One region of the Krasilnikovia sp. M28-CT-15 genome, then DNA from elsewhere that is predicted to be linked to it. Evidence: riboswitches for the same ligand, from Rfam matches in the RefSeq annotation. Region 1 holds a riboswitch; the other holds the start of a gene.
The links. A riboswitch is a leader RNA that binds a small molecule or an ion and turns the genes downstream of it on or off. The one in region 1 is predicted to bind thiamine pyrophosphate.
Positions count from the first base shown of each region.

Region 2: it holds a riboswitch for thiamine pyrophosphate, as region 1 does, so the genes downstream of both, thiE (thiamine phosphate synthase) here and ACMCNO_RS09690 (ECF transporter S component) in region 1, are expected to answer to the same signal.

Region 1 covers NZ_BAAGAK010000001.1:2,027,164-2,039,015, reverse strand. The annotation lists gene ACMCNO_RS09725 (metal ABC transporter ATP-binding protein) at 1-560, shown strand, start outside; gene ACMCNO_RS09720 (metal ABC transporter permease) at 560-1,438, shown strand; gene ACMCNO_RS09715 (ArsR/SmtB family transcription factor) at 1,456-1,758, shown strand; gene ACMCNO_RS09710 (Fur family transcriptional regulator) at 1,755-2,162, shown strand; gene ACMCNO_RS09705 (hypothetical protein) at 2,209-2,817, shown strand; gene ACMCNO_RS09700 (DUF6328 family protein) at 2,864-3,403, opposite strand; gene ACMCNO_RS09695 (alpha/beta fold hydrolase) at 3,456-4,271, opposite strand; TPP riboswitch at 4,331-4,440, shown strand; gene ACMCNO_RS09690 (ECF transporter S component) at 4,493-5,077, shown strand; gene ACMCNO_RS09685 (ABC transporter ATP-binding protein) at 5,081-6,487, shown strand; gene ACMCNO_RS09680 (energy-coupling factor transporter transmembrane component T family protein) at 6,484-7,287, shown strand; gene ACMCNO_RS09675 (MTH1187 family thiamine-binding protein) at 7,313-7,609, shown strand; gene ACMCNO_RS09670 (HAD family hydrolase) at 7,606-8,286, shown strand; gene ACMCNO_RS09665 (methyl-accepting chemotaxis protein) at 8,314-9,927, opposite strand; gene ACMCNO_RS09660 (N-acetyltransferase family protein) at 10,101-10,586, shown strand; gene ACMCNO_RS09655 (isoprenyl transferase) at 10,674-11,453, opposite strand; gene recO (DNA repair protein RecO) at 11,450-11,852, opposite strand, start outside.
Region 2 covers NZ_BAAGAK010000001.1:1,186,991-1,198,842, forward strand. The annotation lists gene ACMCNO_RS05740 (ABC-F family ATP-binding cassette domain-containing protein) at 1-1,565, shown strand, start outside; gene ACMCNO_RS05745 (hypothetical protein) at 1,853-2,116, shown strand; TPP riboswitch at 2,296-2,404, shown strand; gene thiE (thiamine phosphate synthase) at 2,398-3,042, shown strand; gene thiO (glycine oxidase ThiO) at 3,113-4,153, shown strand; gene thiS (sulfur carrier protein ThiS) at 4,144-4,344, shown strand; gene ACMCNO_RS05765 (thiazole synthase) at 4,347-5,090, shown strand; gene ACMCNO_RS05770 (thiamine phosphate synthase) at 5,261-5,938, shown strand; gene thiD (bifunctional hydroxymethylpyrimidine kinase/phosphomethylpyrimidine kinase) at 5,935-6,723, shown strand; gene thiC (phosphomethylpyrimidine synthase ThiC) at 6,798-8,375, shown strand; gene ACMCNO_RS05785 (hypothetical protein) at 8,701-10,143, opposite strand; gene ACMCNO_RS05790 (LLM class F420-dependent oxidoreductase) at 10,273-11,208, opposite strand; gene ACMCNO_RS05795 (ABC transporter ATP-binding protein) at 11,220-11,852, opposite strand, start outside.

The sequences.
Region 1 (11,852 bases):
CCCGGATCGGGTACGTGCCCCAGCGGGTCGGCGTCACCGGCGGGGTCCCCGCCACCGTGGGCGAGGTGGTCGCCTCGGGGCGGCTGGCCCGCCGGGGCATCCTGCGCCCGCCGCGCGCCGCCGACCGTGAGGCCGTGCACGCCGCCCTGGCCGACGTGGAGTTGGCCGACCGGATCGGCGACCCGGTCACGACCCTTTCCGGCGGCCAGCAGCAGCGCGTGCTCATCGCCCGGGCCCTGGCCGGGCAACCCGACCTGCTCGTGCTCGACGAGGCCACCGCCGGGGTGGACGCGGCCAGCCAGGAGGCGTTCGCGCAGACCCTGCGCCGCTTCGCCGGGCGCGGCGGCACGGTGCTGCTGGTGGCGCACGAACTCGGCCCGCTGCAGCCGCTGATCGACACGGCCGTCGTGGTGCACGAGGGCAGGATCGCGCACGAGGGCGCCCCGCCGGATCCCGCGGGCCACCACGCCGACCCGGGCCACGATCATGTGCACCCGCACGCCGAGGAACCCCGCGGCGGGATCTGCGTCGCGCCGACCGACCGGATGGCCGCGAACTGATGGACCTGTACGCCTACGACTTCATGGTCCGCGCGCTGATCGCCGCGCTGGTCATCGGCCTGGCCGCCCCGGCCCTCGGGGTCTACCTGGTGCAGCGGCGGATGTCGCTGATCGGCGACGGCATCGGGCACGTCGCGCTGACGGGCGTCGGCGTGGGGCTGCTGCTGCACCAGTCCCCGGTGATCACCGCCGTGGTGGTGGCCGCGGTCGGGGCGGTCGGCGTCGAGCTGGTCCGCCAGCGCGGCGGCACCTCCGGTGACCTGGCCCTGGCCCTGCTGTTCTACGGCGGCATCGCGGGCGGCGTGGTGCTGGTCGGGCTGTCGCCGGACAGCACCAGCGCCAACCTGGTGCAGTACCTGTTCGGCTCGCTGGTCACCACCTCGCCACAGGACCTCGCGGTGATCGCGGGGCTCGGCGCGGCCGTACTCATCGTCATGGTGGTGTTGCGGCCCGCACTGTTCGCGGTCTGCACCGACGAGGAGTACGCGCGGGTGTCCGGCCTGCCCGTCCGTACCCTGAACCTGCTGATGGCGGTGACCACCGCCGTGACCGTCACGATCGCCATGCGCACCGTGGGACTGCTGCTGGTCAGCGCGCTCATGGTGGTGCCCGTGGCCGCCGCCCAGCAGGTCACCCGCGGCTTCCGCGCCACCATGATCCTGGCCATGGCCATCGGCATGGGTGCCGCCGCCAGCGGGGTGTGGCTGTCCGGGCAGATCGACACCGCGCCGGGCGCGACCATCGTGATCCTGGCGATCGCCGCCTTCGTCGCGCTCACCGTGGGCGCCGCGACGTGGCGGGCGCTGCGCCGCCGCGCCGCCCCGGTCGCGCCGGAGCGGGTCGTGGCCGAACCGCCGGACGTGGTGCTGCACGAATGAGCGGTACCGTGGCTGCGGTGACGACGACGACCGGCTACGAAGCCTACGAGGCGGCCGGGGAGCTGCTGCGGGCGCTCTCCGCGCCGATCCGCGTCGCCATCGTGGCCGAGCTCGGCGCGGGCGAGCGGTGCGTGCACGAGCTGGTGGAGAAGCTGGGCGCGCCCCAGCCGCTGGTCTCGCAGCACCTGCGGGTGCTGCGCGGGGCCGGGGTGGTGCGCGGCGCCCGCCGCGGGCGCGAGATCGCCTACTCGCTTGTGGACGAGCACGTCGCCCACATCGTCGCGGACGCGGTCAGCCACGCGAAGGAAGGCGCCCCGTGACCGGGGAGCAGACCGCCACCGCGGTGCGCAACACCCGCCAGCGCAGCGCCGTCAGTGCGGTGCTGGCCGCCGCGGACGGCTTCCACAGCGCCCAGGACCTGCACGCCATGCTGAAGGCCCGCGGGGAACGGGTCGGACTCACCACGGTGTACCGGACGTTGCAGGTTCTGGCCGACGCGGGTGAGATCGACGTGATGCGCCCGCCCGGCGGCGAGTATCTCTACCGGCGGTGCAGCCAGGGGCATCATCACCACCTGGTGTGCCGCTCCTGCGGCCGGGCGGTGGAGGTCGAGGGCCCGGCCGTGGAGGCGTGGGCGGACCGGGTCGCGGGCCAGCACGGCTTCGTGGACGTCTCCCACACGGTCGAGATCTTCGGCACCTGCCCCGATTGCGCCCGGGCCTGATCGCGTCACCCGGCGCGCCGGGCCCGCCCGTGCGACGCTGTGGCGCGTGAAGTGGTACGCCGACCGGCTCCCCGTCGCCCTCCGCCAGATCGCCACCGACCTGCTCGTCGCGCTGTGGGTCTACGCGTGGATCCGCGCCGCGCTCTGGGTGCACGAGACCGTCCTGAAACTGGGCATCCCCGGCGCGAAGCTGGAGGGTGCGGGCACCAGCATCGCCGACAACCTCGCCGACGTGGGCAGCAAGGTGGGCGGCGTCCCCGTGGTCGGTGACCAGCTCACCAGGCCGTTCACCGGTGCCGCCGACGCGGCCCGGACCCTGGCTGACGCGGGACGCCAGCAGCAGGAACTGGTCGGCACCGTGGCCGGGGTACTGGCGTTCGTCGTGGTGGCCCTGCCGCTGACCCTCGTGCTGTTCGGCTGGCTGCCGCTGCGGCTGCGCTGGATGCGCCGGGCCGGGCTGGCCATCCGGGTCCGTCAGCAGCCCGCCGGGCGCGACCTGCTGGCACTGCGCGCACTGGCGGGCCGCCCACTCGACGAGCTGATCCGGCTGAGCCCGGACATCGCCCAGTCCTGGCGCGACGGTGACCCCGAGGCGGTGGACGCGCTGGCCGCGCTCGAACTACGCAGCCTCGGGCTGCGCCCGGCCCGGAGTTGACCCGCGTCGCCGATCGACTGTCCGGGACGGGGTGCGGCTCGCCCCGTCACCGCTCCTCACCCACCGGGTCTTCGCCCGAGGCGTAGTCCCGGTCCTCCTCCGCGTCGTCGGCGTCGATCCAGCTACGCCGCACATACGGCACGACCACCCAGTACGTCAGGAACCAGGCGCCGACGAAGACCGTGAGGCTCAACGAGGCCCAGAGGTCCAGCATGTAGTCGGTGATGAGCAGAACGCTGCTGACCATCGAGATCAGCATGAAGGCCAGCCCGGTGGTGGCCATCCGGTGCGCGTACCGGACCAGCTCGGGTTTGCGGCCCCGGCGGAACAGCGCCCGGTGGAACGCCACCGGCGCGATCAGGTGCGTGGCGGCGAACGCCGCGGAGATCAACGCGACCAGGTAGACGGCGCGCTGGAACTGATTCGTGTGTGGGAAGCCATTGCTGAACGGCAGCGTCAACAGGAACGCGAACAGGATCTGCACCCCGGTCTGCGCCACCCGCAATTCCTGCAGCAGGTCGCCGAAGTTGCGGTTCCAGCGCTGCCGCTCGCTCTCGCCCGGCAGCTCGGGTCTCTCGGCGGCCATCGGCTCCCCCCACGGTCAGCGGTCCGGGGGGCATTCCCCCCGCGGCGGACGGTCAAACCCCCACCCGGGCCAGCACCGCCTCGGCCAGCGTCTCCGGGGCCTCCTCGGGCACCCAGTGGCCGACGTCGCGCATCGCGACCAGCCGGTAGTCGGCCTCCACCCAGTCGCCGGTGGCCAGCGCCGCCGTGCGGCCCAGCACCGGGTCGGCCTCGCCCCACACGTACGTGGTCGGCACGGTGATCTTCCCGACTCCGGCCAGCTGGCCCCGGGTCAGCGCCCGATACCAGTTCAGGGCGCCGGTCAGCCGGCCCGGCTCCCGCATCGCCGCGGCGTATCCGGCGGCGCGCGCACCGACCGGCTTCAGCATCGAGCGCAGCATCGCACCGTCGCGGGCCAGCAACAGCCTCTCCGCGAACCCGGCCCGGAAGACCGCCATGTACGCGAACCGCAGCCGCTGCCGCAGCTCCCGTTGCAGCGCGTTCGCCAGCGCCCGCGGATGCGGCACCGACACCGCCGTGTACGAGCGGACCCGCTGCGGATGCCCGGCCGCCAGCAGCCAGCCCACCTGGGCGCCCCAGTCGTGGCCCACCACGTGCGCCGACTCGCAGCCGAGCGCGTCGAGCACCGCCACCGCGTCCGCGGCCGCCTCGGGCAGGCGGTACGCAGCCACTGCGTCCGGCCGGGCGCCCGCGCTGTAACCGCGCTGATCCAGCGCGTACGTGCGCAGCCCGGCCGCGTGCAGCCGGGGCAGGATCAGGTCGAACTCGCGGTGATCCTGGGGGAAGCCGTGCAGCAGCAGCACCGGCTCGCCGTCCGCTGGGCCGTCGGCGTACACGTCGAAGCTGAACCCGCGGGCTTTGATCTCCATGCGTGATCCTCCCTCGCTGTCCCCCGCTGCGACCTGGTGTTAGCGTCATCGAAACACATGCAATCCGACAGGGGAGCGCACAGCGCTGAGAGTGCGGGCCACCCCGGCCCGCAGACCCTCGAACCTGATCTGGGTAATGCCAGCGCAGGGAGTTCGGTCTCTCCAGCCGCGTCGCTGACGTGCGCCCTCTCTCGGTTCGCGATAGAACCCCGGGAGGCACCATGAAAACCACCAACGGCTGGCGGACGGTCGACATCGTGATCGCGTCGGTGATCGCCGTCGCGTTCGGTGTCGTCTTCTGGGCGTGGAACCTGCTGTGGGCCGCCACCCAGGGCGCCTTCGCGTTCTTCCCCCCGGCCCAGACCATCCTGTACGGGGTCTGGCTGCTGCCCGCCGTGCTCAGCGGCCTGATCATCCGCAAGCCGGGCGCGTCGCTGTACACCGAGACGCTCGCCGCGATCATCTCGGCGCTGCTCGGCGACCAGTGGGGCGCCATCGTCATCGTGCAGGGGCTGCTGCAGGGCCTCGGCGCGGAGGTGGCGTTCGCGGCGCTGCGCTACCGCTCGTACCGGCTGCCCGCGGCGCTGCTGGCGGGGGCGCTGACCGGCGTCGGCGCCGCGCTGTTCGACTTCTTCTACTGGAACGCCGGGCTGGACGTGTGGAGCTACCGCATCCCGTACGCGCTGCTGACCGTCGTCAGCAGCACGGTGATCGCCGGGGCCGGTGGCCGGCTGCTGGTGCGGGCGCTGGCACCCACCGGCGTGCTGGACCGCTTCGGTGCGGGCCGCGACCGCGCCCTGGTCTGAACGATGGCGGAGGTCGTGCTGCGCGGGTTCGGGTGGCGCCATGCCGGGCGCCGCGCCTGGGCCGTCCGCGGTGTCGACCTGCGCATCGCCCACGGCGAGCGGGTGCTCCTGCTCGGCCCCTCCGGGGCGGGCAAGAGCACCCTGCTGGCGGCGCTGGCCGCCCTGCTGCCGGAGGACTCCGGGCAGGCCGAGGGCGAGATCGAGATCGACGGCCTGGACCCGCGCAAGGCCCGCGAACGCGTCGGCATCGTCTTCCAGGACCCGCAGACCCAGCTCGTCATGGCCCGCAGCGGTGACGATGTGGCGTTCGGGCTGGAGAACCGCGGCATCCCGGCCGCAGACATCTGGCCCCGGGTCGACGCGGCGCTGGCGCGGGTCGGCTTCGCGTACCCGCGGGAGCGGCCCACCGCGGCCCTGTCCGGCGGCGAGCAGCAGCGGCTGGCGCTGGCCGGGGTGCTGGCGTTGCGTCCCGGGCTGCTGCTGCTCGACGAGCCGACCGCCAACCTGGACCCCGCCGGTGCCGCCCAGGTCCGCGACGCGATCACCCGCGCCCGGGACCCCGACACCACCCTGGTCCTGGTCGAGCACCGGGTGGCCGAGGCGCTGCCGCTGGTCGACCGGGTGGTCGTGCTGGAGCCGGGCGGCGGGGTCCGCGCGGACGGCCCGCCCGCGGCGGTCTTCGCCGCGCACGCCGACCGGCTGGCCGAGGAGGGGGTCTGGGTGCCGGGTCATCCGGTCGCCCCGCGCCGGGCCGCCGCCCCACCGGCCGATCCTCTGGTACGGGCACGCGCGGTCGCCGTACCCGGCCGCCTCGCCGGGGTCGACCTGTCCGCCCACGCCGGCGAGGTCCTCGCCGTGACCGGTCCGAACGGCGCCGGGAAGAGCACCCTGGCGCTGCTGCTGGGCGGCCTGCTGGCCCCCACGTCCGGGACGGTCGAGGCGTTCGGCGACCCCCGGCCCCCGCACCGGTGGCGGGCCCCCGTGCTGACCCAGCGGATCGGATCGGTGTTCCAGCAGCCGGAGCACCAGTTCGTGACGTCCCGGGTACGCGACGAGCTGGCACTGGGCCCGCGCCGCCTGGGCCGCCCGGCCGCCGCGGTGGCGGCCACGGTCGACGAACTGCTGGACCGGCTGCGGCTGACCCGCCTGGCCGGGGCGAACCCGCACACCCTCTCCGGCGGCGAGGCGCGCCGCCTCAGCGTGGCGACCGCCCTGGCCACCGCCCCGCGGCTGCTGGTGCTGGACGAGCCCACGTTCGGCCAGGACCGGCGGACCTGGATCGAGCTGGTCGACCTGCTGGCCCGGTTGCGCGACGACGGGCACGGGATCGTGGCGGTCACCCACGACGACGCGTTCGTCGCGGCCCTGGCCGACCGGGTGCACGCCCTGTCCGTGCGGGACCGCGCGTGAGCCTCACGTTCACCCCGATCGCCGACCCGGCCGCGCCGCTGGCCCGCCGCAACCCGGTCGCCAAGCTCGGCGCCGCCCTGGCGTTCTCCCTGCCGCTGATCCTCACGCTGGACCCGCTGACCCCCGCCCTCGCCCTCACGGTGGAGCTGGCCACGGTGCCGCTGTTCGGGATGCGGTATCCGGTGCTGGCCCGCCGCGCCTGGCCGCTGGCGCTGGCCGGTGCCGGGGTGCTGGTGACGATGCTGCTGTTCGCCGCGGAGCGGGCCGGGACGCCACTGTTCGCGGTGGGCCCCTTCCAGGTCACCACGGGCGTGCTGGGCACCGCCCTCGCGCTGGTGCTGCGGGTGTTCGCGGTGGCGCTGCCGGGGGTGATCGTGTTCGCCACCACCGATCCGACGGACCTGGCGGACGCCCTGGTGCAGAACGCGAAGGCATCGCCCCGGTTCGCGATCGGCGCGCTGGCCACGTTCCGGCTACTGCCGCTGCTGGGCCAGGAATGGCAGATGCTGACGCTGGCCCGGCGGGCGCGCGGCGTCGACGCGGGCCGCAACCCGGTGACCCGGCTGCGGCTGTTCGCCGCGACGGCGTTCGCGCTGCTGGTGGGCGCGATCCGGCGCGGCACCCGGCTGGCCGTGGCGATGGACGCGCGCGGCTTCGACTCGGGCGTGCCCCGCACGTACGCGCGCCGGCAGGTCTTCGGCATCGCGGACGCCGCGCTGCTGGCCGGCGCGGCCGTGCTGGCCGGGGCCATCCTGGCCGTCAGCGTGCTGACCGGGGTGTTCCGGCCGGTCATCGGCTGACCGCCGGGCTGCAATGATGGCGGGCATGCTTGTCGCGTTCTCCGTCACCCCGCTGGGCGCGGGCGATGCCGTGGGCGACCTGGTCGCCGAGGCCGTCCGCGTGGTCCGCGCCTCCGGCCTGCCCAACCGCACCGACGCCATGTTCACCACGATCGAGGGCGAGTGGGACGAGGTGATGGCCGTGGTCAAGCAGGCGGTCGACGCGGTCGCCGCGCACGCCCCCCGGGTCAGCGTCACCCTCAAGGCCGACGTGCGCCCCGGTGTCACCGGCGCGCTGGAGGCGAAGGTGCAGCACATCGAACGGCGGCTGGCTCAGCCGTGACCCGGCTGGTCATGTGGGACATCGACCGGACGCTGCTGATCGCCGGCAAGGCCACGCACCAGGCGTACGCGACCGCGTTCACCGCGGTCACCGGTGTCGCGTGGCGCGCCATGGCGGTCACCGCCGGACGCACCGACCGGGACATCTCCGCCGAGATCTTCGCCGCGCACGGCATCGCCGACTGCGAGCCGCACCTCGACGGCTTCTTCACCCGGTACGCCGACGAGGTGCACGCCACCCGGCACCTCATCGCCGAGCAGGGCCGCCTGCTGCCCGGCGTCCGCGACGTGCTGCACGCGCTCGCCGGACGGCCCGGGATCGTGCAGACCCTGGTCACCGGCAACATCCCGGCTGTCGCGGCGGCGAAGGTCGGCGCGTTCGACCTGGCGTCGGCGTTCGACATGGAGATCGGCGGGTACGGCGCCGACGACCTCGCCCGTGCCGCGCTCGTCCACCGCTGCCTGGAGTCGGCCCACGCGAAGTACGGCGGCCCGATCCACCCGGTGGTCATCGGCGACACCGTCCACGACGTGGCGGCGGCGCGCGCCACCGGCGCCCTGGCCGTGGGTGTGGCGACCGGCGGCACGACCATGGCGGACCTGGCCCGGGCCGGCGCGGACGTCGTCCTGGCCGATCTGTCCGACGTGGACGCCGCGGTCGCGGCCATCACCGGCTGACCCGGGTCCACGCCGGACGGCGGTGCCTCAGACGCGGAACGCGCTGATCGCGGTGGTCAGTTCCGCGCTCATCCGGGCGAGTTCCGAGGCGGCGTGCTGGGACTGGGTGGCACCCGCCGCGGTCGAGGCGGCGGCGTGGGCCACCCCGGCGATGTTGCCGGCGATGGCGGTGCTGCCGTCGGCTGCCGCGGAGACGTTGCGGGTCATGTCGTCGGTGGTCGCGGTCTGCTCCTCCACCGCGGTCGCGATGACGGTCTGGTAGTCGTTGACCTGGTTGATGATGGAGGCGATCTGATCGATCGCCGCGACCGCGTCCGCGGTGTCGGTCTGGATCGCCAGCACCCGGCGGGAGATGTCCTCGGTGGCCTTGGCGGTCTCCTGGGCGAGGTCCTTGACCTCACCGGCGACGACCGCGAAGCCCTTGCCCGCGTCACCCGCCCGCGCCGCCTCGATCGTGGCGTTGAGGGCCAGCAGATTCGTCTGCTCGGCGATCATGTTGATGGTCTTGACGACCTCGCCGACCTCCTGCGACGAGGTACCGAGGCGGGTGACCGTGGACATGGTCGACTCGGCGACCGACACGGCCTGCGACGCCACGCCGACGGCGTGGACCGCGTTCTCGGCGATCTCCCGGATCGACGCCACCATCTCCTCGCTGCTGACCGCCAGCGTCTGCACGTTGCCGGAGATCTGGCCCGCGCCGTCGGATGCCAGCCCGGCCTGCGTGCTGGTCTCCTCGGCGTTCGAGGCGATCTGGGTCGCGGTCGCGGACAGCTGCACCGATGCGGTCGACATCGACTCGGCGCCACCGGCCACCTGCTGCACCAGGCGCCGCAACGACGCGACGGTCTGATCCACCGCGCGGCTGAGCTGGCCCAGCTCGTCGGAGCGGTTCAGCTCGGCCCGTACGGTCAGGTCACCGTCCGCGGCCTGCTGCAGCGCCTTGCCGACCTTGCGGAGCGGCCGGGTGACGGACCGGGTGGCCGCGGTCGCCAGGACCACCGCCAGCACCAGCACGCCCAGGGTCACCCCCAGCCGGATGATCTGGTTGGTCCGCAGATCCGCGGCGGCCTGGGCGGTCATCGCCGCCGCGCGGGCCTGGATCGACGCCAGCACGTTGTCGGTCACCTTCACCACGTCGCCGTAGGCCTGCGCGACCTGGCCCTTGGTGATGCTGTCCATCGCGGCCGCGCGCGCCGCCGGCGAATCGTCCGCGCCCAGCTGCCCGGCGACCGCGTCGATCCGGGTGAACAGCGCGGTCCAGGCGGGCTTCAGGCTCTTCCAGGACGCCTGCTCCGCGGGGCTCAGCACGCCGGCGGGCACGGCGTCCACGGCGGCGAGGATGGCCTTGCGGTCCGGCGCTGCGGCGCTGTCACCGGCCACGGCCGCACTGCCGTACGCACCGGCGCTGCCCACGAGCCGGGCCTGGTACGTCGCCATGTCGGCGGCCAGCAGCCGTACCCGTTGCACCTGGTCCGCGACCGCGGTGAGGTGACTGATCCGGGCCTGCGCCATGGTCTGCTGCTGCGAACCCCGAAGACCGGCGAAGAGCGCCCCCGCGATGAACACCCCGAGCAGGGCGAACGCGCCACCCAGCCGGAAGCCGACGGTGATCTTCCTGGTTTTCAGCGCGCTTCTCATCGGGGTCCTCATCGTCGAGTGGTCTCTGCCATCGAGATCGGCGACGATCCACCGGAAGGCCTGCGGACCGGGCGATGAAGAAGACATCTCACATCCGTACGGAAAGGCTCAGCTCCGGCCGCGCTTCGCCGGGCCGGTCGCGGGCAGCCACACGCCCCCGATACGGTGCGCTGGTGCAGGTACGCGAGTTCGATGAGGCCGACTGGCCGCAGGTCTGGGACATCATCCGCGAGGTCATCCAGGCCCGGGACACCTTCACGTACGACCCGGAGATGACCGAGGAGCAGGCGCGCCCGCTGTGGGTCGAGGCGCCTCCGGGCCGCACCGTCGTGGCGGTCGAGGACGGCCGCATCGTCGGCACGGCGAAGATGGGGCCGAACAAGCCCGGCCCGGGCGCCCACGTCTCGACGGCCAGCTTCATGGTGGCCGCCAGCGCACGCGGCCAGGGCGTCGGGACCGCCTTGTTCACCTACGCCGTGGACTGGGCGACCAGCGCGGGATACGCCGGTATGCAGTTCAACGCGGTGGTCGACACGAACCGCACGGCTGTCGAGCTGTATCTGCGGAACGGTTTCGAGATCATCGGCACGGTGCCCGGCGCATTCGCCCATCCGACGCTGGGCCGGGTCGGACTGCACGTGATGTACCGGGAATTCTGACGGGTCGCGCCGCCCTGGCGGCGCAGGGGCGACGCCACGTCCGGAACGGAAACGGGCGTTCCATCCTGGGCGGCAGGACCCGTGACCTCAGCTCGGGGCGACCGGGTTGGGGACAGCCCCGCCGAAGCGGCGGTCCCGCTGGGCGTACAGCTGGCAGGCGTACCAGAGGTGGCGGCGGTCGAAATCCGGCCACAGGGTGTCGAGGAAGACCAGCTCCGCGTACGCGGACTGCCAGAGCAGGAAGTTGCTCGTCCGCTGCTCCCCCGACGGGCGCAGGAACAGGTCCACGTCGGGGACCTCGGGGTGGTACAGGTACTTGGCGATGGTGCGCTCGTTGACCTTGTCGGCCTTCAGCCGCCCGGCGGCCACATCCCGGGCGATCGCCGCGGTGGCGTCGGCGATCTCCGCCTGGCCGCCGTAGTTCACGCAGAACTGCAACGTCAGCGTCTTGTTGTGCCGCGACATCTCCTCCGCGGTCTGTAGCTCGGAGATCACGCTCTTCCACAACCGGCCCGCGCGCCCGGACCAGACCACCCGCACCCCCAGGTCGACCAGCTGGTCGCGGCGGCGGCGGATGACGTCACGGTTGAAGCCCATCAGGAAGCGCACCTCCTCCGGCGAACGCTTCCAGTTCTCCGTCGAGAACGCGTAGGACGACAGGTACGGAATACCCAGCTCGATCGCGCCCTCGATCGCGTCGAACAGCGAATACTCCCCCTGCTCGTGGCCCTTGGTGCGGGACAGGCCGCGCTCCTTGGCCCACCGGCCGTTGCCGTCCATCACGATCGCGATGTGCTTCGGCAGGGCGTCCCGCGGCAGGTCGGGCGGGGTCGCGCCGGAGGGGTGCGGGGTGGGCGGACGCGTCACGACATGCTCTCCCGTCGGTCGACGAGCGGCAGGGAACGCATCGCGCGTTCCATGTGCCACTGCAGGTGAGCCGCCACGAGACCGCTGCACTCGCGGCGCACCGGCGGCTCGGCGGCATCGGCGACCTCCCAGTCGCCGGAGGTCAGGGCCAGCATGAGCCCCAGGGTGGCCGGCGCGGGATGCGCCGAGCCGGGCGGACGGCAGTCCGGGCAGACCGAACCCCCGGCCGGTACGGAGAACGCCCCGTGCCGCCCCGGCGCGCCGCAGACCGCGCACTCGGCCAGCGCGGGCGCCCAGCCCGCCAGTGACATGCCACGCAGCAGGTAGGCGTCGAGGACCAGACTGCCGTCGTGCTCACCGACCGCGAGCGCCTTGAGCGCGCCCAGGGTGAGCTGGAAC
Region 2 (11,852 bases), 840 kb from region 1:
GCGAGGGCGCCAAGGTCGCCCTGGTCGGGCCGAACGGCGCGGGCAAGACCACCCTGCTGCGCATGGTCGCGGGGGACCTGCCGGTCCAGGCGGGCACGATCGCCCGCTCCGGCGGCCTGGGCGTCATGCGGCAGTTCATCGGGATGATCGGCGACGACCGTACGCTCGAAGATCTGGCCTTGTCGCTGGTCGCGCCGCCGCTGCGGGCGGCGGGCGAACGGCTGGCGGCGACCGCGGCCGCGCTCGCGGAGACGGAGAAGTCGCAGCTCGCGTACGCGAACGCGCTGGCGCAGTGGGGCGAGGCCGGCGGGTACGACGCCGAGGTGCTGTTCGACACCGTGGCCGTCGCCATCCTGGACAAGCCGTGGGAGGGCGTGAAGCACCGGCCGGTGCGGACGCTCTCCGGCGGGCAGCAGAAGCGGTTCGCGCTGGACCTGCTGCTGCGCGGCACGGACGAGGTGCTGCTGCTCGACGAGCCGGACAACTTCCTCGACGTCCCCGGTAAGCGGTGGCTGGAGGCCCGCCTGCGCGAGTCCGCCAAGTCCGTGCTGTACGTCTCGCACGACCGGGAGCTGCTGAACCAGACCGCCGGGCGGGTCGTGGCCGTCGAGGGTGGCAGCGCGTGGGTCCACCCGGGCGGGTTCGCGTCCTGGCACGAGGCGCGGGTGCACCGGCACGACCGGCTGCTGGAGTCGCGGCGGCGCTGGGACGAGGAGCACCAGAAGCTGCGCGAGCTGGTGCTGACGCTGAAGCAGAAGGCCACGTTCAACGACGGGATGGCGTCGCGGTATCAGGCCGCGCAGACGAGGCTGCGCAAGTTCGAGGAGGCCGGGCCGCCGCCGCTGCCGCCGAAGGACCAGTCCGTGCGGATGAACCTGCGCGGGGGGCGTACCGGCAAGCGGGCGGTGGTCTGCGAGCAGCTGGAGCTGGAGAACCTGACGTTCCCCTTCGACCTGGAGGTCTGGTACGGCGACCGGGTGGCGGTGCTGGGCGCCAACGGCACGGGCAAGTCGCACTTCCTGCGGCTGCTGGCCGGCGGAGGCACCGACCCGGACGCGGAACACAAGCCGGTCGACGGTGCGCCGCTGGCCCACGTCGCGCACGACGGCGTCGCGCGGCTCGGCGCGCGGGTGCGGCCGGGGCACTTCTCCCAGACGCACGACCGGCCGGAGCTGCTCGACCGTACCCTCGTCGAGATCCTCTGGCGCGGTGACGACCACCGGTCCGGTGTGGACCGGGCCGGGGCCATGAAGGCGCTCAACCGGTACGAGCTGGCCGCCCAGGGCGATCAGCGGTTCGGGACGCTGTCCGGGGGACAGCAGGCGCGCTTCCTGGTGCTGCTGCTGGAGTTGTCCGGGGCGACCATGCTGCTGCTCGACGAGCCGACGGACAACCTCGACCTGGCCTCGGCGGAGGCGCTGGAGGAGGGGCTGGCGGCGTATGCGGGCACGGTGATCGCCGTGACGCATGACCGGTGGTTCACCCGGGGCTTCGACCGGTTCGTCCTGTTCCAGGCGGATGGCGAGGTGGTCGAGACCCCGGAGCCCGTGTGGGACGTCCGCTGATTCTCCTCAACCGCGCGGGCCGGCCTGGTGATCGCTGACTGCGCGGTGCCCGGCGACACCAACGAGGCCGTGGCGGTGCGCGACGAGACCACCTCGGCCGCGCAGGTTCCCGAAACGCGGTCGGTGGTCACCGCCGCACTGGATTCGGTCGGCGCCCCGCTGCCCGTGGCCATGGCGAGCGGCGTCGTGCCGGGCTGCGTCCGCGGACCCGGTCGCCCGGTGCTCGCCACGACGATACCCACGTTGTCGGCGAGTCCGACGACCCGCAGCAGGCCACGACGAGTCCGGTGGTGGACATCATGGCGGCCATTCGCGCACGGATTCGGGCCGCGGGCGCACCGGCGCCCCAGGGTGGCCCCGTCTCCGTGACACTGAAGGGCGGTCAGTGGGCCGTGCTCGAAACGCAGCCGGCGGAATGGGCGGGCATCCTCGACGAGATGGCGGAGGGTGGCGAAGAGGTCCCGGACGGCTCGGCGCATTGGGCGCTGCTCGACCGGATCTCGAGCCGGCTGGGCGGTCCCGCCCACCCGACCTTCGGTTACGAACGGTGAAATCCCCCGCCCGCTCCGCGCCGTAGCGGATCACCCACCGGAAATCCTCCTGACAGGAGTGTCGGCGCACGTCTGCCCTGGCAGGACGTGTTGCGGCGGTGCGTGGAGCCCCGCTCGGGCTGTGCCAACCGGGCAGGGCGGCTTTACGGGGAAGGGGAGCGCGGTTATCGTCCAGGCAGAAACAACCTCACGGGAGTCCGGTGTACCGGGCTGAGAGGGGGGCTGCAGCCCCCGACCGTCGAACCTGATCCGGATCATGCCGGCGCAGGGAGGAGTGAGTTGTGGGCTCTGCATTTCCCCGACTGCACGTCATCACGGACGCGCGGCCCGGCCGCGACGCCCTGGGCGTGGTCACGGCTGCCGTCTCCGCCGCCATCGGGTACCAGACCCCGGACGCGCTGGCCGTCCAGGTCCGCGTCGAGGACGACGTCACCGACCGGGCGGCGTACGAGTTCGGGCTGGCCGTCGCCCGGATCTGCCGTCCCGCCGGGGTGATGTTCCTGGTCAACGACCGGCTCGACGTCGCGGTCGCGGTCGACGCGGACGGTGCGCACGTCGGCGCGGACGATCTGCCGGTCCCGGCGGCGCGCGCGGTGCTCGGGCCCGCGGCGGTCCTCGGCGCCACCTGCCGGGAGCCGGTGTCGGCACGCGCCGCGGTCGCGGCCGGTGCCACGTATCTCGGTGTGGGACCGGCGTTCCGGACCAGCACCAAGGCCGGACTGCCGGAGCCGCTCGGCGCCGCGGGTGTGGCGGCCGTGGCCGAGGCCGTCGGGTCGGCACCGGTCATCGCCATCGGCGGCGTGAGCGTCGACGAGGTGGGGGAGTTGCGCGCACGGGGCGCGTACGGGGTCGCGGTGGTGGGCGCGCTGGCCGTCGCCGCAGACCCGGAAGCCACCACGACCGCCCTGCTGAAGGCACTCGCATGAGCCGCGCGACCAGGAGACTGCGGTCGCGGAACTGCCTGTCCGGAAACACCGTGCGAGGGGTGGCTGCGTCGTGAGCGGGACTCCGGATGTCGCGATCGTCGGTGGCGGGATCGTCGGTCTGGCCATCGCCTGGCGGCTTGCCCAGCGGGGTACGCGTGTCGTCGTGCACGACCCGGGCCCGCCGGAGCAGGGCGCCTGGCACGTGGCGGCCGGGATGCTCGCGCCGGGCGGCGAGTCCCCGTTCGAGCGGCCGGCGCTGGGGCGGCTGATGGCCGAGTCGGCGCGCCGCTGGCCGGGCTTCGCGACGGAGTTGGGCGAGCAGACCGGCCGGGATCTGGGGTACGACGAGGCCGGCACGCTGGGCGTCGCCCTGACCGTGGACGACGTGGCCGAGGCGAGCCGGGTGTGGCGTCACCTGGGGCTGAACCGGCTCGGGCCGAGCGACCTTCGGGGCCGCGAGCCCGCGCTGTCACCGCGGGTGCGCGCCGGTGCCTACGTCCCCGACGACCGTCAGGTCGACCCGCGCCGGGTGGTCGATGCGCTGCGTGCGGCGCTCGGCGCGGCGGTGGTGCCGGTGGCGGTGAACCGCCTCGACGAGGTGCGGGCCGGGCGGGTCGTGGTGGCGGCCGGGTGCGGCACCGCCGCGCTCACCGGGCTGCCGGTGCGGCCCGTGAAGGGGCAGTTGCTGCGGCTGCGCGGGGAGCCCGGCACGTTCCGGCACGTGGTCAGCGGCTACGCCGACGGGCGCCACGTCTACCTGGTGCCGCGCGCCGACGGCGAGGTAGTGGTCGGCGCGACCCAGGAGGAGCGTACGGATCGGACGGTCACCGCGGGTGGCGTGCTCGACCTGCTGCGGGCGGCGCTGGACCTCGTGCCCGCGCTGCGCGAGTTCGCGTTGACCGAGACCATGGTGGGTCATCGTCCCGCCACTCCGGACAATGCGCCGCTGCTCGGCGCGCTGGACGACCGCACGGTCGTGGCGGCCGGGCACCACCGCAACGGGGTGCTGCTGACTCCCGTCACCGCCGACCTCATCGCCGACCTGGTGATCACCGGTACGGCCGACCCGCTGCTCGACGAGTTCCAACCCGGGAGGTTCGCATGCGTCTGACCGTCAACGGGTCCTCGCGTGCCGTCGACGACGCCGTCACGGTCGCGGGGCTGGTGGCCGTGCTCACCGAGGCGCAGCGCGGCGTCGCGGTGGCGGTGAACGGCGAGGTGGTGCCGCGTTCGCGCTGGTCCGCGTCGGTGCTGCGGGACGGTGACCGGGTCGAGGTGCTGACCGCGGCGCAGGGAGGGTGACCATGCTGCTGGGCGAGTCACGGCTGATTCTGGGTACGGGCGGGGCCGGCAGCCTCGTCGCGCTGGAGTCGGCGATCGTCGCCTCCGGTACGGAGATCGTCACGGTGGCGCTGCGCCGGGTCGACGCGGCCGGGCCGGGCCTGCTGCCGATGCTCGACCGGCTCGGGGTGCGGGTGCTGCCGAACACGGCGGGCTGCTACACGGCCGGGGACGCGGTGAAGGCGGCCCACCTGGCCCGCGAGGCGTTCGAGACGGACTGGGTGAAGCTGGAGGTCATCGGCGACGAACGCACCCTGCTGCCGGACGCGGTGGAGCTGCTGCGGGCGGCGGAGACGCTGGTGGCGGACGGGTTCACGGTGCTGCCGTACACCAGTGACGACCCGATTCTGGCCCGCCGCCTCGCCGACGCGGGCTGTGCCGCGGTGATGCCTGCGGGCGCGCCGATCGGCTCCGGCCTGGGGGTGACGAACCCGCACCACATCCGCCTCATCCGGGACTCGGTCGACGTTCCGGTGATCCTGGACGCGGGCATCGGCACGGCGTCCGACGCCGCCCTGGCGATGGAGTTGGGCTGCGACGCGGTGCTGGTCGCGAGCGCGGTCACCCGGGCCGAGGACCCGGCGCGGATGGCCGCCGCGATGCGGCATGCGGTGGAGGCGGGCAGGCTGGCGGCCCAGGCGGGCCGGATCCCGCGCCGGTTCCACGCGCTCGCCTCCACGTCGGACGACGGGTTGCCGCAGTGGTGAAGTCGGACGCCGGTGCCCGTCGCGATGGCGATGGCGGTGCTGGCCGAGGCCCTGGGCGGTCCGGCGACCGGGCCGGTGGTGGGCATGCCGGTGGTGGGCGGGTGGCAGCAGCGCCGGGGCGGCGTGTGCCGTCGGGCGTCGTGCTGCTCACCGACCGCCGGGCGGCGCGGATGCCGCTCGGTGAGCTGGTCGCGGCCGCCGCTCCGGACTGGGTGGTGCTGCGGGAACGCGACCTGCCCGCGGCCGAGCGCCGGGAGCTGGCGGACCGGCTGCGCGCGCTGCTGCCGCCGGGGCGCTTGATCGTGGCGGGCCCGGATCCGCTCGGCGGGGACGCGGTGCACCTCGCGGAGGGTGACCCGGTGGTGCGGCTGGGGTTGGTCGGGCGGTCCTGCCACGCGGCGCCCCGGCTGTCCACCGAGGACTACGTCACGCTGTCGCCGATCTTCCCGACCGCCTCGAAGCCGGGATACGGCCCGGCGATGGGGCCGGATTACGCGGCCGAGCTGGCCCGTCGCGGACAGCGGACCCGCGGCGCTGCGGATCGGGCCGATGGCCCCGGGCCGACGCCTCCGGCCGAACCGGCTCGTCGGGCCGGGCCCGGCGCCCCCGAGGGGGTGCCGTGGCTGGCGCTGGGCGGGGTCGATTCCCCGGAGCGGGTGGCGGCGTGCCTGATGGCAGGGGCTGCCGGCGTGGCGGTGATGGGCGCGGTGATGCGGGCCGCCGACCCGGCCGCCACGGTGGCGCGGATGCGTGCGGCGGCGGTGGCCGCGCAGGCTGGGCATACCGCCTGGGACGCGCAATGGCCCGGCGGGCAGCCGGGTGAGCTGCCGGTTGCGGGCCGGAGATGACCCCGGTGGTCGTGCTCACGATCGCGGGGTCCGACTCGGGGGCGGGCGCCGGGATCCAGGCCGATCTCAAGACCTTCGCGGCGCTCGGGGCGTACGGGACGTCGGTGGTCACCGCGGTCACGGCACAGCACACCCGGGCGGTGCTCGACGTGCACGCCGTGCCCGCCGCGGTGGTCGACGGGCAGCTCGACGCGGTCCTGGACGACTTCGAGGTGGCGGCCACGAAGGTGGGCATGCTCGGCACCGAGGAGGTCGCGGAGGCCGTGGCGCGGCGGGCCCGGGCCGGACGGCTGCCCAATCTCGTGCTGGACCCGGTGCTGACCGCGAGCACGGGGCGGCGGCTCGGGATGGTCGCGGCGGTCGAGCGGCTGCTTCCGTACGTGAATGTCCTGACGCCGAACCGCGCGGAGGCTGCTGCGCTGCTCGGCCGGGATGCGCTCGGGCCGGGCGAGGTGGCGGACGCGGCCGCGCAGCTCGTGGCGGCCGGTCCGGGCGCGGTCGTGGTGACCGGCGGCGACGCGGGGGAGGAGGGCGAGGCCACTGATCTGTTGTGGACGAACGGGGGCGCGCGGACGTTCACCGGACCGCGCGTCGAGACCACGAATCAGCACGGGACCGGCTGCACCTTCTCGGCCGCGGTGGCGGCCCGGCTCGCGCTGGGCGACGAGGTTGGCGAGGCAGTGGGCTTCGCCAAGGGGTACGTGACCCGGGCGCTGGCGGGCGGCCGGGACTGGACGGTCGGCCAGGGCGCCGGCCCGCTCGATCATTTCGGCTGGTTCGCCTGACGAGACAGGCGGTGGCCGGGCGGTTCCGTGCGCCCGTACCCCGCCCAGTTAATACCGATTGGGGAGGAAAAAGAATGAGGCGCAAGGTGTACGTCGAAGGCTCCCGCCCGGACCTGCGGGTGCCGTTCGCCGAGGTGCCGCTGACCGGCGACAACCCGCCCGTCCGGCTGTACGACACGTCCGGGCCGGGCAGCGACCCGGAGGTCGGGCTGCCGCCGCTGCGCGGGCCGTGGATCGCCGAGCGCGGCGACGTGGCGCCGGTGGCGGGCGGTGGCAGCCCGCTGGCGGGACGGCGGCCGACCCAGCTGGCGTACGCCCGCGCCGGGATCGTGACCCCGGAGATGGAGTTCGTGGCGATCCGCGAGGGGGTCACTCCCGAGGTGGTCCGCGAGGAGATCGCGGCCGGGCGGGCCGTGCTGCCCGCCAACGTCAACCACCCCGAGACCGAGCCGATGATCATCGGTGGGCGCTTCCTGGTGAAGGTCAACGCGAACATCGGCACCTCGGCGGTCAGCTCCTCGATCGCCGAGGAGGTGGAGAAGCTGACCTGGGCCACCAAGTGGGGCGCGGACACGGTCATGGACCTGTCCACCGGCAAGCGCATCCACGAGACCCGGGAGGCGATCGTCCGGAACTCGGCCGTGCCGATCGGCACCGTGCCGATCTACCAGGCCCTGGAGAAGGTCAACGGCGACCCGGTCGAGCTGAGCTGGGAGATCTTCCGGGAGACCGTGATCGAGCAGGCCGAGCAGGGCGTCGACTACATGACCGTGCACGCGGGCGTGCTGCTGCCGTACGTGCCGCTGGCGGTCAACCGGGTCACCGGCATCGTGTCCCGCGGCGGCTCCATCATGGCCGCCTGGTGCCTCGCGCACCACAAGGAGAACTTCCTGTACGAGAACTTCGCCGAGCTGTGCGAGATCCTGGCCCGCTACGACGTCACGTTCTCGCTGGGCGACGGGCTGCGCCCCGGCTCCATCGCGGACGCCAACGACGAGGCGCAGTTCGCGGAGCTGCGCACGCTCGGGGAGCTGACCAAGGTCGCGTGGGAACACGACGTGCAGGTGATGATCGAGGGGCCGGGCCACGTGCCCATGCACAAGATCAAAGAGAACGTGGACCTGCAGCAGGAGCTGTGCGCCGGCGCCCCGTTCTACACCCTCGGCCCGCTGACGACGGACATCGCGCCCGCGTACGACCACATCACCTCGGCCATCGGGGCGGCGATGATCGGCATGTTCGGCACCGCGATGCTGTGCTACGTCACGCCGAAGGAGCACCTGGGGCTGCCGAACCGGGACGATGTCAAGGCCGGGGTGATCGCGTACAAGATCGCGGCGCACGCCGCCGACCTCGCCAAGGGGCACGCCGGGGCACAGGAGTGGGACGACGCGCTGTCCAAGGCGCGGTTCGAGTTCCGCTGGGAGGACCAGTTCAACCTGGCTCTCGACCCGGAGACCGCGCGGGCGTACCACGACGAGACGCTGCCCGCCGAGCCCGCCAAGACGGCTCACTTCTGCTCGATGTGCGGCCCCAAGTTCTGCTCCATGAAGATCACCCAGGAGCTGAAGGAGTACGCCGCCAAGGGCATGCAGGACAAGAGCGACGAGTTCGTCGCCTCGGGCGGCCGGGTGTACCTGCCGCTGGCCTGACCCGCGCCGGGGGCATCGGCGGACCGCCGGTGCCCACGGCGGGTGGGTTCGCCCGCGGCGACCAGCCGCAGCACGTCGGGTTCGCGGCCGGTGAGCTGCCCGGGTCACGATCTCGGCACTGGAGGCACCGAGCCGGGAGACCGTGGCGCCGGCCGGATCCCCGCCTCCACCAGACCCGGCACGGCCGGACCCGGACTACCGAGATCCCACGCTCCGCGGGAGATCTTGGTCGGATTCCGCCCCCAGAGGGGCGCTACCTGACCAAGATCTAGGTGGTCGAGGTCCCATTTCGCACTGGGTGACGGGTACTCCAGCTCGTGGTTGTTTAGTCGGTGCCTAGGCCGCTGACCCAGTCCACATAGTCGTTGTTGTCCTTGCCGCGCGACCCGGAGCCACCCTTGCCCCGTGCGGGGGTGGCGTTGGGGGTTCGTGCCGCGGTGGTGTCCTTGGCGCGCGTCGGGGGGGTGTCCTTGGCGTCCCCGCCCGTCCGGGGGGACGGCTCGGGGCGCCGGGGACGGGGACGGAACGCGTCCGCGAAGTTGGCGCGGCCTCCGGAGCCGGTCGGCGCGCCGGAGGCCCCGGCCGGTCCCGGGTCCACCGGCTGCCGCGCGCGTTTGCGGCCGCTCGCCGCGCCGGTCGACGCCTCACCGGAGCTGGCCGATGTCCCCGCTGCCGCCCGCCCGGCGTCCGGCGACGGGGGATCGGCGTCGTCGGAACGTTCCGGCCGGTCGGTGGCGGATTCGGGATCGTCCTGCTCCGGCAGCGGCCCGCGGCGCAGCACGGCCGCCAGCACCGAGCCGAGCACCCCCGCCCCCGTCGCGGTCATGGCCGCCCAGTACGGCGCCGTCTGCTCACTGGTCGTCCCCGGCCCGGCGATCAGGTACGCGACCGTGAGCAGCGCGGGTCCGGGCAGCCCGGCCAGGGCGATGGCGAGGGTGGACCGGCCCGTACGGCGGGCCGCCCAGCCCACCCCGAGGCCGACCAGCAGCGCGAGTGCGGGCATGGTCACCAGCGCCGCGTGCGGCACCATCCGCGCGGGGAGCCAGCTCGGCTCGAAGACCCCCAGCCGGACCGTGGACAACGGGCTGCCGGGCGCCAGCGACGGCGCGACCGAGACCAGGGCGACCAGCCAGACCGCGGCACCGGCGGCGGCGAGGCTCCACCGGGCGACGATGCGGGCCAGCGCCGCGCAGGCGACGAGGACGCCGACGACGGCGCCGAGTCCGGCACAGATGCCGATCACGACGTCCGGGTCCACCCCGGCGACTCGCGCCGCCCGCGCGGGCTGCATGGTCAGGGCGACCACGACGGCGGCGCCGAGGCCCGCGGCCAGTGCGAGGGCGATGACGGCGCCCGGCCCCGGCGTGGCCGGCTCGGCGCTCTGCTCGGCGGCGGAGAACGGGTCAGTCCGGTCCCCGGATTCCGACGCGGCGTCTGGGGTGCGCCCGGAGGCGGCGTCTGGGGTGCGCCCGGAGGCGGCGTTTGGGGTGCGCCCGGAGACCGGGGGCGCGGCCAGCGCATGCCAGGCGGCCGGGCGCGCACGGGCGAGCCAGCGGGCGCCCGCGATCGCCCCGGCCACCGCGGCGTTCATGGCGAACCAGGCCACCCAGGCGAGCTGCGCGGTCCACTGATCACGCGCGGTGACGTCCAGCACCTGGCTGAGCTGAACGACACCGAGGCCGTACGCCAGCCCGAGCTGACCGGCGGCTGCCAGGGCCGCCATGCCGAGGGTGACCGGCAGCAGCCGGGCCCAGGTCCGAAATGCCATGCCAGGCACGTTACGGAATGGTCGACGGCCGTCGCCACCCTCACCGCGTGTTCTTAAGGCAGGCCAAACCTCCGGTCCCACCCCAACCGGCACGAAGGTTTCGACTGGCATCGAATCGGTGACACAGCGTCACCCGATCAGGGGCAGTACCCGTTCGGCGATCAGATCCACGTGGGCCAGGTCGGACATGTCGATGATGCGGAGGTGGACCCGGGTCGCACCGATCTCGGCCAGCTCGGCGATGCGCTGCACCAGGGCCCCCGGCGGCCCCACCACCGGATCCTCGGGTGGCAGCGCGCTGGGCACATGCAGCGGTGCCGCGCGACGCCGCGCCTCGGCGTCGGTGCGGCCCAGCGCGACCACGACGCCCGCCGACAGGGTCAGCGGCCGGTCCGCGGGGCGCCCGTACGTCTGGCAGGCCTGCCGGACTCGGTCGAAGGCCGCCGCGGTCTCGGCGACCGTCTTGAACGGCATGTTGAACTCGTCCGCGTAGCGGGCGGCCAGTTCCGGGGTGCGCCGCGGGCCGCGGCCGCCCACGATGATCGGTGGCCCGGGCCGCTGCACCGGTTTGGGCAGCGCGGGCGCGTCGAGCAGTTGGTAGTGCTTGCCGTCGAAGCCGAACCGCGCTCCGTCCGGAGTGGACCACAGGCCGGTGATCACCGCGAGCTGCTCGGCCAGCCGGTCGAAGCGCTCCCCGAGCGGGGGAAACGGGATCCCGTACGAGGTGTGCTCGCGCTCCAGCCAGCCCGCGCCCATGCCCAGCTCGACCCGGCCGCCGCTCATGGCGTCCACCTGGGCGACCATGATGGCCAGCGGGCCGGGCAGGCGGAACGTCGCCGAGTTGACCAGCGTGCCGAGCCGGATCCGGGTCGTCTCGCGGGCCAGCCCGGCCAGGGTGATCCACGCGTCCGTGGGGCCGGGCAGGCCGACGTCGGCGCCCATGGACTGGTAGTGGTCGGCACGCAGGAAGCCCTCGAACCCGGCCTGCTCGGCGTGCCGTACGAGGCGCAGCTGGTCGTCGTACGTGGCGCCGCGGTGCGGTTCGGTGAACAGGCAGACGCGCATCGTTCTCCTCGTCAGGCCATCAGCAGTTCGTGTAGCTCGGCGCTGCACCGGGCCACCTCGTCGGTGTGTGCGGTGCGGCCCAGCGTGCGCGGCCGGGGAATCTTGATGTCCAGCACCTCGCGGATCCGGCCGGGGCGCGGGGTCAGCACCACGACCCGGTCGGCCAGCAGGACGGCCTCGTCGATCGAATGGGTGACCAGGACGATCGTCGCGCCCAGCTCCATGTGCAGCCGTTGCAGCTCGCCGGAGAGCTCCTCGCGGGTGAGCGCGTCCAGCGCGGAGAACGGCTCGTCCATGAGCAGCACCCGGGGGTCCGCGATCAACGCGCGGCACAACGCGACCCGCTGCTGCATCCCGCCGGAGAGCTCATGGGGCGACCGCTTCGCGAACTCCGTCAGGCCGGTGAGTGCCAGCAGATCCGCGGCGCGGGCCCGGAAGTCCGCCGGGCGCCAACCGAAGATCTGCACCGGCAACAGGACGTTGTCGATGACCGAGCGCCAGGGCAGCAGGGCGGGGCGCTGAAACATCATGGCGATGTCGCGCCGGGGCTTGGTCACCCGTTCGCCTGACACCCGGATCTCGCCCGTGCTGGCCGGAAGCAGGCCCGCGACGAGGCGCAGCAGGGTCGACTTGCCGCAGCCGGA